4 regions of the Streptomyces sp. NPDC031064 genome follow, and region 1 is predicted to be linked to each of the others. Evidence: riboswitches for the same ligand, from Rfam matches in the RefSeq annotation. Region 1 holds a riboswitch; each other region holds the start of a gene.
The links. Region 1 has a riboswitch for cyclic di-AMP ahead of ACZ46W_RS01915 (M23 family metallopeptidase). Riboswitches for the same ligand answer to the same signal wherever they lie in the genome.

Region 1 (3,519 bases):
GATGATGTCGTTGCCGCCGGCGCAGAAGGTCACCAGGTCCGGGGCGAGTTCCTTGGCCCGCGGGACCTGCTCCTCCACGATCTGGTCCAGGAGGCGCCCCCGTACGGCGAGGTTGGCGTACCGGAAGTCCTCGGGCTCCGGGAGCCGGTCGGCGAGCAGCACCGCGAGGCGGTCCGCCCAGCCGACGAAGGTTCCGCCGGGCCCAGGGTCTCCGACGCCCTCGGTGAAGCTGTCACCGATCGCCGCGTACGACCCGAATACGTCACTGTCTCTGAATGTCGAATCGTCTGCCACGGGAGCACATCTTTCACCCGGGGATGTGACCTACGCGACCGTAAGGAGGGGTTGACGGGGGGTGATGTTTACCACCGGTCAAGATTCACCCAAGCCCGGAATACGCCCGGAACGCGACTCCGCCCGGCACCGGGAGGCGGTGCCGGGCGGAGCGCCGTTCAGGAAACGGAGGCGTCAGATGGCGACGCCGTGCTGGCGGAGGTACGCCAGCGGGTCGATGTCCGAGCCGTAGCCGGGGCTGGTCCGGACCTCCATGTGGAGGTGCGGGCCGGAGGAGTTGCCGGTGGAGCCGACCAGGCCGATCTCCTGGCCCCCGCTCACGGTCTGGCCGGACGAGACGGAGAGGGAGGACATGTGGGCGTACTGCGAGTAGTTGCCGTCGGCGTGCTGGATGACGACCTCGTTGCCGTACGCGCCGCTCCAGCCGGCCGAGACGACGGTGCCGGCGCCGATGGCCTTGACGCTGGTGCCGGAGGGGGCCGCGAAGTCGACACCGGTGTGGTAGCCGGAGGACCACATGGAGCCGGAGGCGCGGTACGGCGTGGAGACACCGGCGGAGACCGGGGCGGTGAAGCCCGAGGCCGCCGGGGCCTCGGCCTTGGCGGCGGAGCGCGAGGCGCGGCTCTCGGTGCGGGTGTCGTCGGCCTTCGGCTTCGCCGGGGCGGCCTTCTCGGCCGGGGCGGCCGTGGACTTGGCGCCGAGCGTGAGCTTCATGCCCGGGAGGATCAGCGACGGGTCCTCGCCGATGACCTGGCGGTTGTCCTGGTATAGCTTCTGCCAGCCGCCCTTGACGTTCTTGTTGCGGGCGATCTTGGAGAGGTAGTCGCCGGCGACCACGGTGTACGTGCGCGGCGCGGCCTTCTTCGCCGGGGCGGCGGCCTCGGGGGCGGCCTGGGCGGCGGTGACGGCCTGCTGCGGAGCGGTGGCCGGGGCGGCGGCCGGGGCCGCGGCGTGCGCGCCGGTGGCACCGAACAGCGGCAGGGCGATGGCGGCGCCACCCGTACCGGCGGCGACGAAACCACGCGTAATGGAGCTGGACTTGGGACGGCGGTGCTTACCCTTCGCGGGCATGGCGAATTCCTCTCCGGCGCCTGCGAGGTGAGCTGTCGGGTTCGGACTGGAGTTGTCCGGCCGCGCCGTGGACGCGACTTCACCCCGAGCCGGTCCCGGAATTCCGGGGTCGGCGTACTACCTGGGTCCCCCGCTCCTGCCACGCGTGGGTGGGTGCGAATTCCGACCGGTGGCAGGATTCGGCGGTCCGGCCGGATTGCCGTGACCGTAAGCGAGCCGGGTCGGAGTGAACAAGCCGCCGCATTCCCGTCCGCATTCTCCGTGGTGCGGCCGCCATGGAATTCCGGTCACCCTCCGTGGATTGCGGATCATGAATTCCCGTTGTGCGCACGGAGTTTATGAACGGCATCCCGCCACGGACGGTCACGGTTATGACGCTGCTCACGTGGCCGCACCCATCTCCCTTGCTACCAGGGCACGTTATATCCAATGCCCTAATACGGACAGAAGTGCTATTTCTTGGCGAGTGCGACGAGAAGCACTAATCCTCCCCTCGGGGCCGGCACCTCCCGGATGCCACACCCGAACACGACCAGACCGGGGCAAAATACTTGAAGCAGGCATCTCGCCATGCCGGGTACCGAGCGTGACAAGGGGCAACGGATGTGCGACGTGCACGGAGATTGATCGTCCGACGTACCGATGTCGTATCGTCGGACCGCGACATCGTCGGCGGCCGACGCCGACCGCAGACACGTCAGGAGCCCCCGTGACGCAGCCGCTGCCGCAGGTCCCGTCGATCGAGCCCGAGCTGACCGGGGTGCGCAACTTCCGCGACGTCGGCGGGCTCCCGACCGTGGACGGCCGACGGGTGCAGCACGGCAGGCTCTACCGCAGCGGGCACCTGGCGCACGCGACCGGCGAGGACGCCGCCTTCCTCGCGGGGCTCGGCCTGCACACGATCTTCGACTTCCGCAACGCCGCGGACCAGAAGCTGGAAGGCCCGGACGTCGAGCTGCCCGGCGTACGGAACGTGAACATCCCGCTGTCCGACCCGGCCGACGGCGCCGAGTTCTGGACCATGGTCCGTGACGGCGACCTCGACCAGCTCCGGTCGATACTGGCCGACGGCAAGGCGGCGGCCCGGATGACGGCCTCGTACCGCGTGATCATCAAGGAGCGCACCGCCGAGCACAGCCGGGTCCTCCACGCGCTCGCCGAGGACAGCGTCCCGGCCCTGATGCACTGCGCGGCCGGCAAGGACCGGGCGGGGCTGTCCATAGCCGTGTCCCTCCTGGCCGTCGGCGTCGAGCGGGAGGCCATCGAGGAGGACTACCTCAAGTCCAACGACCCGAGCCGCCGGTACCGGGTGCACCGCAGCGACAACTCCCCGGCCGGTATGTCGCCCCAGGTCATGGAGCTCCTCAGCCCGCTCTTCGAAGCCCGCCTGGAGTACCTGTCGGCGGCCTTCTCGACGATCGAGGAGACCTGGGGCTCGACCGAGCGCTACCTGACCGAGGGGCTGAAGCTCTCCCCCGAGACCCGCGAGCGGCTGCGCGAGCGCCTCCTCGACCAGGGCTGAGCCCTCATTCCGCCCCCAGGGCGAACAGCAGGTAGAGGAACGCGGCAAAGAGGTGGCCCGCCACCAGATAGGCGAAGAGCCGGACGACGAGTCCTAGCGGGAACGTCCGTTCCTGGGACATGGCGGATCTCTCCGATCGGGTCAGCGACGGTGGGCGTCCGCGCCGAGGCACAAATCGGCCGCGGCGCTCTGCATGAGGGTGTGGACGAACAGCAGCTCCGCCCCGCCGCGCGTGGCGGCACCGATCCGGTGCGGGGTGAGCGAGTCGAAGTGGGCGCTGTCCCCGGGGTCGAGGACGTGCACGGCCTCCCCGAGGGCGAGCCGCACCCGGCCGCCGAGGACGTACAGCCACTCCTCCCCCGGATGTACGCGCACGAGGTCGCCCTGGGTGGCGTACGGGACCTGGACGCGCAGCGCCTGCATGGCGCGACCGGGGCCGCCGGCCTGGTGGTAGACCCAGCCGTCCGCCCCGGCCGGCTCGGCCCGGCCGCCCCGGACGATCGGGTCGCGCTCCGGCGGCACCTCGCCCAGCAGCTCGGAAACGGTCGTACCGTAGACGCGGGCGAGACCGAGCAGCATGGGCAGCGACGGCTGGCGGCGGCCGGTCTCCAGCCGGGACAGGTGGGCCGGCG
Region 2 (3,519 bases), 970 kb from region 1:
ACCGTGAGGTTCGCCGGTACAGGTTTCTCCCTTGGCGTTTCGCCCACGGCGTTTCGCCCGCGGCGTTCGACCCCGTGACGTTTTCGCCCGCGCAGTCCCACCCCGCGCTTTCAGGAGCCCTCCCGGTTTTCGGCACGGGGCACCCTTTCACCGCGCGCGGCTTTTCGGGCATGCGAATTCAGGGGCGCAATTCCCCCGCCTTTGTATACGGTGCCGCTGTTAATTGCGGGCGCTCGCGGTGTTTACGGGGTGTTGCGAAGTCCTCACACGGCCGACGGGCCGCTCGGGCCGCTCGGGGCGGCGCAGCCGGTGGGAGGGCAGCGAGCGTTCGACGTGGAGGGCCGTGAGCGCGCGGGCGCGGTCGGCGTCGCCGCGCGCGACGGCGTCGACGATCGCGCCGTGCTCGGCCCACGCCTCCGCCGGCCGGGCCGGCTGGTCGACCGCGTACATCCAGGCGATCTTGTGCCGGAGCTGGGTGAGCAGCGCCGTCAGCGCCGGGCTGCCGGACGCCTGGGCGAGCGTCTCGTGGAACCAGCCGTCCAGCGAGCGCAGGTCCTCCCGCTGGCCCCGGCGCGCCCGCTCCTGGCCCAGCCTGACCAGCCCCCGCAGCACCTTCAGGTGCGCCTCCGTGCGGCGCTGGGCGGCCCGCGCGGCGCCCAGCGGCTCCAGCAGCGTACGCATCTCCAGCAGGTCGGCCGCCTCCTGCTCGGTGGGCTCGGCGACGCACGCGCCGACGTGGCGGCGAGTGGTCACGAAGCCCTCCGACTCCAGCGTCCGCAGCGCCTCACGGACCGGGACGCGCGAGACTCCGTAGCGTCGGGCGAGCTGCTCCTCGGTGAGCCGGCTGCCCCGCTCGAACACACCGGTGACGATGTCGTCGCGGATCGCCGTGCATACCGAGTGCGCTGGAATGCGCATACCGAACCCCCAACTTAATCCGCGCGAAACTCACCCGCTCGACGTCTGTTCCGTGACTCTATTGCAGGGGGCCGCAATTTCCGATAGCCACCCTGAATCCATGGAGTTCTTTTTGGCCAGGAGGCCCTGGCCAGGAGTACCCGGCCAGGGGCCCCGGGATGGCGAAGGCCCCGGTTCGCATCCGAACCGGGGCCTTGCCTGACGAACAGAGAGGGTCAGACGTTGACGCCGTGCGAGCGGAGGTAGGCGACCGGGTCGATGTCCGAGCCGTACTCGGCGCTCGTCCGGGCCTCGAAGTGGAGGTGCGGGCCGGAGGAGTTGCCGGTCGAGCCCGACAGGCCTATCTGCTGGCCCGGCATGACGGTCTGGCCGGCCGAGACGCTGATGGAGGACAGGTGGCCGTACTGGGTGTACGTACCGTCGTTCATCCGGATCACGACGTTGTTGCCGTACGCGCCGCCCCAGCCCGCCTCGACGACGGTGCCCGCGCCCACGGAGACCACGCGGGAGCCGGAGGCGGCGTGGAAGTCGATGCCGGTGTGGCTGCCGGAGGACCACATGGCGCCGCCGGTCTGGTAACCGGTGCTGACGTACGTGCCGGCGACCGGGAGCTGGAAGGCGTTGAGCCGCTTGCGCTCGGCCTCGCGGTCGGCGCGCTCCTTGGCCTCGCGGGCGGCCTGCACCCGGATCTCGGCCTTGCGCTTCGCCTCCGCCTCGGCCTTCGCCTGGGCGGCGGCCTTGGCGGCGGCCTCCTGGGCCTCCAGCTCCTGGGCCTCGGCCTGGGCGTCGACCTGCTCGGCGAGCGTGTCGGTGATGACGGCCTGGTTGAGGCCGGTGTCCTCGAGCGAGAGGGGCACAGCCTCCGGGTTCGCGGCGAGCGCCGGGGAAGCGAGGGATCCGATGACGCCGGTGGTGGCGAGGGCCGCGACTCCGGCGACGTGTGCGCTCTTACGGCTCAGGCGGCTCGGGGCACGGTGCTTCCCGGTGGCACGGGTGAACGCCATGAAGTGGCTGGTCCTTTCCTTCCTTCTCGCCTACCGGGTTAGCTGACGGGTTCGGAGCAGGAAGGTCTCCTACGGACCCCTCCGCACGGGTGCGAAGGCGTCCGATTCACCCCAGGGACTGCGTGGGTCCCCGGCTCCCCAGGCTCGCGCCTGATGGGGACTCGGCGATGGCTGTCCGGTGCCGCGGGTGCGGCGGGTACCGGTCGGACAGCGCATCAGACGCTAAGCGGCCGATCTTTCAATCACCAAACAGACACGGTTTTTTGTAGCGCACGCCACAGGGCAGACACCGAATCTCCGCAACAAAGCGGACATACGGGCGGACCCCGGCATCGGGCGATGCCGGGGTCCCGGTGAGCGGCCGCTCGCGAGGAGGACGCGAGGCGGAGCCGCGTCACCTCGGGTGAGCGGAAACCGCGTCAATCAGCCGCTTACGACGGTCACTTCACCGATTCCGAGTGCCTCTACGGGCTCCTTGATCTGTGCCGCGTCGCCGACGAGGACCGTGACCAGACGGTCCGTCGGGAACGCGCTGACGACCGCCGCGGTGGCCTCCACGGTGCCCGTCTCCGCCAGCCGGGCGTACATCTGGGCCTGGTAGTCGTCCGGGAGGTGCTGCTCGACCTGGTCGGCGAGGGTGCCCGCGACGGCGGCGGCCGTCTCGTACTTGAGCGGGGCGACGCCCACCAGGTTCTGCACGGCCGTCTCCCGCTCGGCGTCGGTCAGGCCCTCGGCGGCGAGGGTGCGCAGCACCTTCCACAGGTCGTCGAGCGCCGGGCCCGTGTGGGGCGTGTCGACGGAGCCGCTGATGGCGAGCATGGCCGCGCCGTTGCCCTCGGGCCCGGAGCGCAGCACCTGGCCGAAGGCCCGTACGCCGTAGGTGTAGCCCTTCTCCTCGCGCAGGACCCGGTCCAGGCGGGAGGTGAGGGTACCGCCCAGGCAGTAGGTGCCGAGCACCTGGGCCGGCCAGACCCGGTCGTGCCGGTCCGGGCCGATGCGGCCGATGAGGAGCTGCGTCTGTACGGCGCCGGGACGGTCGACGATGACGACGCGGCCCGTGTCGTCGGCCGTCACGGGCGGTACGGGACGGGGCTCGGCCATGTCGCCGGTCCAGGCGCCCAGGGTGTCGGCGAGCACCGCGTCGAGGTCCACGCCGGTGAGGTCACCGACCACGACCGCGGTGGCGGTGGCGGGGCGGACGTGCGCCTCGTAGAAGGCGCGTACGGCCGAGGCGTCGATCCGGGCGACGGTCTCCTCGGTGCCCTGGCGGGGGCGTGACATGCGGGAGGTGGCCGGGAACAGCTCCTTGGAGAGCTGCATGGCGGCGCGGCGCGAGGGGTTGGCGATCTCGTGCGGGATCTCGTCGAGCCGGTTGCGGACGAGGCGCTCGACCTCGCTGTCGGCGAACGCGGGCGCGCGCAGGGCCTCGGCGACCAGGCCGAGGGCCTTGGCGAGCCGGGAGACCGGGACTTCGAGGGAGATTCGTACGCCGGGGTGGTCGGCGTGCGCGTCGAGGGTGGCGCCGCAGCGCTCCAGCTCGGCGGCGAACTCCTCCGCCGAGTGCTTGTCGGTGCCCTCGGACAGGGCGCGCGCCATG
Region 3 (3,519 bases), on a different contig from region 1:
CGGCCTCGGCGCGCAGCCGGGCCAGCTCGGTGACCTGGCTCCGGGCGACGGTGACGGCCGTGGCCTGGCGGTCACCGACCCGTTCCGCGAGGGCGGCGCCCTCCAGGTAGGTACCGGGGTCGCTGGAGAGCGCGAGCTGGGCGGCCGGGTCGAGGCCGCTGTTGCGGTACTGGGCGGTGGCTATGGAGCCGAGCGCGTTGCGGGCGGCGTTGAGCCGGCCGGTCCGGCGCGCGGCCTCGTCGCGCAGCGCGTCCAGTGACGCCCGGGCCCGTTCCGCCTCCTCCTTGGCGCCGTTGTACTTCTCGGTGGCCTCCTCGGCCTCCTGGTACAGCCGGTCGACCCTCGCCTTCACCTGGGCGGGGGTGAGGTGGGGCTCGGCGTGGCCGGAACCCTCGAAGGCGGTGGCGGTGGCCGCCCCGGCGAGCGCGAGGGTGACGGCCGTGCGGCCGCTCAGAGGGTGCTGCCTGGGCTTCCGGTGCGCTGCCACGGGACGGGTCACTTCCCTTCGGACGGGGCCTGGGGCGGCTGGGGAAGGACGCTAAACCTGGGGGTCACGGCGGGGCGGTGACATGACCGCAGTTGGCCGCAGGTGAGGGTTCAGGGAGCGGATCCGACAGAAGACACCCGCTCGGAATCCCGCATTCCGTATCAGCCGTGACCGATGCGGCGAATGAGGCAACCCTGACCGGCGGCCGGTGGTATTGCCCCGGCTAGGCTCCGCCCCATGGACGTACTCATCAATGTCTTCGTCGCGCTGCACATCATCGGTATCGCCGCCCTCCTGGGCGGCTTCATGACCCAGATGAAGGCGATGGGCGAGGGTACGGCGCGCTTCGGCCCGGCGATGCTGCACGGCGCCCTGACCATGCTCGTCACGGGCGTGATCCTGGTCGGCCTCAACCAGGCCGACGACCAGACCGTGAACAACATCAAGATCGGCGTGAAGCTGGCGATCCTGGTGGCCATCCTCGGCCTGGTCTACGTCAAGCGGGACGAGGAGCGGGTCGACAAGGCGGTCTTCGGCGCCGTGGGCGGCCTGACGATGGCGAACATCTTCATCGCCACCGTCTGGACCTGACCCGGGTCACCACCGTCTGGAGCTGACCCGGCTCGCGGGCCCGTCAGGCCGGGCGCACGCTGCTGTGGATGGGCATGTAGTAGATGGACTCCTCGCGGACGTTGGCGCCGGGCCTGGGGGCGTGGATCATCTTCCCGTCGCCCTTGTAGATGCCGACGTGGCTGATGTCGTCGTAGAAGAACACCAGGTCGCCGGGGCGAAGGTCCTCCGTGGCGACCCGCGTGCCGGCCTTCACCTGGTCCCACGTCGTACGGGGCAGGTCGACGCCCGCCGCCCGCCACGCGGCCTGGGTGAGCCCGGAGCAGTCGTACGAGCTCGGGCCGGTCGCCCCCCACACGTACGGCTTGCCCATCTGCGCCTCGGCGAAGGCGAGGACCTTGCCGGCCTTGGCGGTGTGGCCGCCGTCCCCCTCCGGCTGCCGGTCCTCCTCCTGCTGCCGCCCCTCGTGGCGCTTGCGGGCCTCTTCCGCCTCCGCCCGCGCCTTCTCCTCGGCGCGCGCCCTCTCCTCCGCCCGCGCCTTCTCCTCGGCCCGGCGGCGGGCCTCCTCCTCCCGCTCGCGCTCCAGCTCGGCCAGCCGCGCCCGCTCCTCGGCCGTCAACCGCGCCAGCAGCGCCCGCGCCTCGCTCAGTTGCCGCTGCACGGTCTGCTTGGCGGTACGGAGTGAGGCCTGCGAGGCGCTGAGCGACTCCAGTTGCCGCGTCGCCTCCGCCCGCTGCTCCGCGGCCTCGGCCTGCCGGGTCCGGTAGTCGGTCAGCGTCTCGTGCTGCCGCTCGGTGAGCCGGTCCATGAGCTGCGCCTGGTCCACGAACGCCTGCGGGCTGTCCGAGAAGATCAGCGACGCGGTCGGGCCCAGCCCGCCCGAGCGGTACTGGGCGGCCGCGTAGCTGCCGAGGGTGCGGCGCGACTCGTTCAGCGCTTCCGTTCGCCGAGCGGCCTCGTCGAGCATCCCGCCGACCTCGCGCCGCTGCCGGTCCGTGGCCTCCTTGGCCTTGTTGTACTGCTGCGTCGCCGTGCCCGCCTGGCGGTAGAGGTCGTCGACCTTTCTCTGGACCTCCTCGACCGTCGGCCCCCGGTCCGGGTCGGCCGGCGCACCCGGCGCGGCGGTCGCGCTCTGTGACGACAGGAGCGTGACCGAGGCCAGGGCGGCGGCCGTCGTGACCCCGACGGCGGGGGAGTGGGCATGCAGGGTCTGCAAGGTGCGCGATGCGCGCGGCTTGCGATGCGACGCCAAGGCCGGCATCTCCTTCCGTGGACCGCCTACCGGGTTAGCTGTCAGGTTCGGGCGGAACGGAAGGTGCCCTACGGCCGTGCCCGAGGGGCTGCGGGCCGATTCACCTCGGTCGTACGTGATGGGTCCCCGGTTCCGAACTGCCATGAGAGCAGCACGAATTCGGCGTGGGCGATCCGATTGGCGTGGTTCGCCGATGAGAGAACGGACCGCTTGGGCGAGCACGCTAGCCAACCTGTGGTGGTGCTGTGAAGGATGATGTTCGATATGCCCGATACGTTTTCGTGACCTTGGCGTGATGTCGTCGACTCGGTACGGAGGGTGACGAATCGGGCCTCTTCCGGGTCGGTCCACGGCTGTCGGCCGTTCCGTCCGCGGCTGTCGGCCGGTTCGTCCACGGCTGTCAGTGGGGCGGCCTAGACTCGATAGGCGATGAGCAGCCTCTTTGACGACAGCTTCCTGGCGGACCTCCGGAACCACGCCTCCGAGGAGCCCCCGCCGCCGCCCGAGGACTCCGAGGGCCCCGGGGACGCCCCGGCCGCGGAGGAGGTCCCGCACGACCTCTTCGGGGACCGCTTCGACGTGCCCCCGCCGCGGGACACGTACTACCGCGACGGTGCCCCGCGCCCCGTCGTCGACCCCGCCGCGCTGCTGGAGGGGCTGAACGACCAGCAGCGCGCCGCCGTCGTGCACACCGGCTCGCCGCTGCTCATCGTCGCCGGTGCCGGGTCCGGCAAGACCCGGGTGCTGACCCACCGCATCGCCCACCTGCTGGCCACCCGCCACGTCCACCCGGGCCAGATACTGGCGATCACCTTCACCAACAAGGCCGCCGGTGAGATGAAGGAGCGCGTCGAGCAGCTCGTCGGCCCGCGCGCCAACGCCATGTGGGTCATGACCTTCCATAGCGCGTGCGTCCGCATCCTGCGCCGCGAGTCGAAGAGGCTGGGCTTCACGTCGTCCTTCTCGATCTACGACGCGGCCGACTCCAAGCGGCTGATGTCGCTGGTCTGCCGCGACCTGGACCTCGACCCGAAGAAGTTCCCGCCGAAGTCCTTCAGCGCCAAGATCTCGAACCTGAAGAACGAGCTGATCGACGAGGAGACCTTCGCCGACCAGGCCGCCGACGGCTTCGAGAAGACCCTCGCCGAGGCGTACCGGATGTACCAGGCGCGGCTGCGCGAGGCCAATGCCCTGGACTTCGACGACATCA
Region 4 (3,519 bases), on a different contig from region 1:
CATTATGCGTGGACTGCGCACGCTCCCGGTCGAGTTCACCCCTCATGTCGGCTGACGACCCATCAGATCTGTGATCTTCGCGTAATCTCCGGTGCATCGACTTGTGACTGACGTTCGAATGCCGCTACGTTCACCGTCACCTCAGCAGTCACGCGAAAGGCAGCACCGCATGCGCTCCGGGAACGGCCGGCACCGACGACCCCGTCAAGCCCCCGCCATCGTCGTCGCGGCAGGGGTGACCGGATCCGCCATCGCGCTCCCGCTGCTCGGCGCGGGTTCCGCGTCGGCGGCCGACGCGACCACCTGGGACCGGGTGGCCGAATGCGAGTCCGGCGGCCTGTGGAGCGCCGACCTGGGCAACGGCTTCTACGGCGGCCTCCAGATGTCGCAGGAGACCTGGGAGTCGTACGGGGGCCTCGCCCACGCCGCGCGCCCCGACCTCGCCAGCCGCACCGAGCAGATATCCGTCGCCGAGAAGGTCTACGCGGCGACGGGCGTCAAGGCGTGGGAGACCTGCGCCCCGATCGCCGGCCTGGGCGGCGCCGCCGAGACGCCGGGGACCGACCTGGGCGTCGCGCCCACCGAGACCGCCCCTGAGCCGTCCGCCCCGGCACAGAGCGCCGAGCCGACGGACCCGGCCGAGACCCTCGAAGGCCCGACCGCGCCCGCCACGCCGACGGACCCGGCCGCGCCCACCGACCCGGCCGCCACACCGACCGGCCCGGCCGGAACGCTCCTGCCCACCGAGCCCGCTCCGACGGCGCCCGGCGCGACCCCCGCTCCGGGCACCGGCAAGCACCGCGGCGAGCCGTCTCCCGAGGAGACTCCGGCGACCGACCCGACCGCCCCGGTCGCCCCAGCCGCACCGGAGGGCGAAACCACCACCAAGCCCACCGATCCTGCCAAGCCCGCTGATACCGGCAATTCGGCCACCGGGCGCGAAAGCGACGGCCACCCCTCCCGGGGTGACGGAGCGTCGCGCGACCCCGGCAGTGTCGAGCCCGGCGCGTACACCGTCCGCCCCGGCGACAACCTCTGGAGCATCGCGGACGAGCACGACGTCCCCGGCGGCTGGCCCGCCCTCTACGAGGCCAACCAGGAGACCGTCGGCGCCGATCCGGACCTCATCGTCCCCGGTCAGAGCCTCGACCTGACGACGGATCAGCCGTAGGGGCAGGGGTTATGTCCACTTCTGGGTAAGTGAGACATGAATCTCTTCGCCCCAACTGGCGCACCGTGGCCGCCCGAAGCGCACAATCCGCCCTTCACCTGCGTAAACGCCCGTCAAGGGCAGGCGCATAAGGGCGGATTGACCCCGATGTCCGCCTTTGAACTTCGGGGAGGTCTCTGTTTACGGTCGTGACCGCTCGCCACCGCGGGCCCCATCGACCGGAACGCCGAATCCTGCCGCCGGTCGACGGGAACAGTCGTCGCGTCACGCGCCGAAGGCAGGAGCGGGGGACCCAAGGTAAGTGCCGGGCCCGGCCATGGAGACATGGCGCGGACCGGCTTGGGGTGAAGCCGCGCGCCGCACCGCGGTGCCGCGCGGCCGGGCAGCTCACGCCCGAACCCGACAGCTCACCTCGCAGGCGTCGGTGAGGAGATGTCCCATGCTGTTCTCCAGCAAGGCCAAGCACCGTCGCCCCTCCAAGGCCGCCCGGTTCGCCGCGTTCGCCGGCATCACCGGTGTCGCCGTCGCCGCCCCGCTGATGGGCGCCACGTCCGCCTCGGCCGCCACCGCCGCCGAGTGGGACAAGGTCGCCCAGTGCGAGTCCGGCGGCAACTGGTCCATCAACACCGGCAACGGCTACTACGGCGGCCTCCAGTTCTCGGCCTCCACCTGGGCCGCGTACGGCGGCACCGCGTACGCCGCGACCGCCGACCAGGCCTCCAAGTCGCAGCAGATCGAGATAGCCGAGAAGGTCCTGGCGGGCCAGGGCAAGGGCGCCTGGCCGCACTGCGGCGTCGGCCTGTCCAACGCCTCGTACCAGGGGGCCCCGGTCCAGGAGCGCAAGGCCGAGCAGCCCACCACGCGCAGCGAGCAGCGCACCGCCCCGAAGGCCGAGAAGAAGGCCGCGCCGAAGACCGTCACCACCCCGACCGGCAAGAAGGTCGAGAAGGGCGACGGCGAGTACAAGGTCAAGGCCGGCGACACGCTCAGCACCATCGCCGCCGACAAGAAGGTCGCGGGCGGCTGGCAGAAGCTCTTCGAGCTGAACAAGGACATCGTCGACGACGCCGACCTGATCTACCCGGGCCAGCAGCTCCACCTGAGCTGACCCCCGCGGGACCACCCCGGCCCGGCGCGCCCTTCCCCCGTGCGTGCCGGGCCGGGGTTCCGCGCTCCAGCCACATTACCGACCGGTAGGTTTCGTGGCGTTTCGCCCGCAATGCAGCCTGGTGAGCCCTTTTTCGTCCCAGGAGGCGGGCGTCGGCTGGTCACGGCTCCCCGGCCGGTTAGGCTCTTGCCGCAAGGCCAAAGAGACCCTGCACCGCATGCGTCACATTTTGCGTCACATCCCAGAAGGAGATGCTCGTGCCGTCCATCGACGTCGTCGTAGCCCGGGAAATCCTGGACTCCCGAGGCAACCCCACGGTCGAGGTCGAGGTCGGCCTCGACGACGGCAGCACCGGCCGTGCTGCCGTCCCGTCCGGTGCCTCCACCGGTGCGTTCGAGGCCCTCGAGCTCCGCGACGGTGACAAGGACCGCTACCTCGGCAAGGGTGTCGAGAAGGCCGTCCTCGCCGTCATCGAGCAGATCGGCCCGGAGCTCGTCGGCTACGACGCCACCGAGCAGCGGCTGATCGACCAGGCGATGTTCGACCTGGACGCCACGCCGGACAAGTCCTCGCTCGGCGCCAACGCCATCCTCGGCGTCTCCCTCGCCGTCGCGCACGCCGCCTCCGAGGCGTCCGACCTCCCGCTCTTCCGCTACCTGGGCGGCCCGAACGCGCACCTGCTGCCCGTTCCGATGATGAACATCCTGAACGGCGGCTCGCACGCCGACTCCAACGTGGACATCCAGGAGTTCATGATCGCCCCGATCGGCGCGGAGTCCTTCTCCGAGGCGCTGCGCTGGGGTGCCGAGGTCTACCACACGCTGAAGAAGGTCCTGAAGGACAAGGGCCTGTCCACGGGCCTGGGCGACGAGGGCGGCTTCGCCCCGAACCTGGACTCCAACCGCGCCGCCCTCGACCTCATCCTCGAGGCCATCAAGCAGGCCGGCTACGCCCCGGGCAAGGACATCGCCCTGGCGCTCGACGTCGCCGCGTCCGAGTTCTACAAGGACGGTGCCTACCAGTTCGAGGGCAAGTCCCGCTCGGCCGCCGAGATGACGGACTACTACGCCGAGCTCGTCGAGGCGTACCCGCTGGTCTCCATCGAGGACCCGCTGTTCGAGGACGACTGGGACGGCTGGAAGACCATCACCGAGAAGCTGGGCACCAAGGTCCAGCTCGTCGGCGACGACCTGTTCGTCACCAACCCGGAGCGCCTGGCGCGCGGCATCGACGAGGGTGC

Region 2: linked by a shared signal. The riboswitch ahead of ACZ46W_RS06040 (M23 family metallopeptidase) and the one ahead of ACZ46W_RS01915 (M23 family metallopeptidase) in region 1 are both predicted to bind cyclic di-AMP.
Region 3: linked by a shared signal. The riboswitch ahead of ACZ46W_RS29115 (C40 family peptidase) and the one ahead of ACZ46W_RS01915 (M23 family metallopeptidase) in region 1 are both predicted to bind cyclic di-AMP.
Region 4: linked by a shared signal. The riboswitch ahead of ACZ46W_RS19325 (transglycosylase family protein) and the one ahead of ACZ46W_RS01915 (M23 family metallopeptidase) in region 1 are both predicted to bind cyclic di-AMP.

The regions. Positions count from the first base shown of each region.
Region 1 covers NZ_JBVIGF010000001.1:459,785-463,303, forward strand. Annotated here, with positions in the region: gene ACZ46W_RS01910 (SGNH/GDSL hydrolase family protein) at 1-294, opposite strand, end outside; gene ACZ46W_RS01915 (M23 family metallopeptidase) at 469-1,365, opposite strand; cyclic di-AMP (ydaO/yuaA leader) riboswitch at 1,370-1,527, opposite strand; gene ACZ46W_RS01920 (tyrosine-protein phosphatase) at 2,075-2,887, shown strand; gene ACZ46W_RS01925 (DUF6126 family protein) at 2,892-3,008, opposite strand; gene ACZ46W_RS01930 (helix-turn-helix domain-containing protein) at 3,029-3,519, opposite strand, start outside.
Region 2 covers NZ_JBVIGF010000001.1:1,427,402-1,430,920, forward strand. Annotated here, with positions in the region: gene ACZ46W_RS06035 (GntR family transcriptional regulator) at 220-918, opposite strand; gene ACZ46W_RS06040 (M23 family metallopeptidase) at 1,134-1,922, opposite strand; cyclic di-AMP (ydaO/yuaA leader) riboswitch at 1,936-2,099, opposite strand; gene ACZ46W_RS06045 (M16 family metallopeptidase) at 2,346-3,519, opposite strand, start outside.
Region 3 covers NZ_JBVIGF010000009.1:92,262-95,780, reverse strand. Annotated here, with positions in the region: gene ACZ46W_RS29125 (C40 family peptidase) at 1-487, opposite strand, end outside; gene ACZ46W_RS29120 (hypothetical protein) at 725-1,078, shown strand; gene ACZ46W_RS29115 (C40 family peptidase) at 1,122-2,318, opposite strand; cyclic di-AMP (ydaO/yuaA leader) riboswitch at 2,317-2,484, opposite strand; gene pcrA (DNA helicase PcrA) at 2,739-3,519, shown strand, end outside.
Region 4 covers NZ_JBVIGF010000005.1:109,487-113,005, reverse strand. Annotated here, with positions in the region: gene ACZ46W_RS19335 (cytochrome P450 family protein) at 1-55, shown strand, start outside; gene ACZ46W_RS19330 (transglycosylase family protein) at 236-1,171, shown strand; cyclic di-AMP (ydaO/yuaA leader) riboswitch at 1,431-1,607, shown strand; gene ACZ46W_RS19325 (transglycosylase family protein) at 1,611-2,279, shown strand; gene eno (phosphopyruvate hydratase) at 2,537-3,519, shown strand, end outside.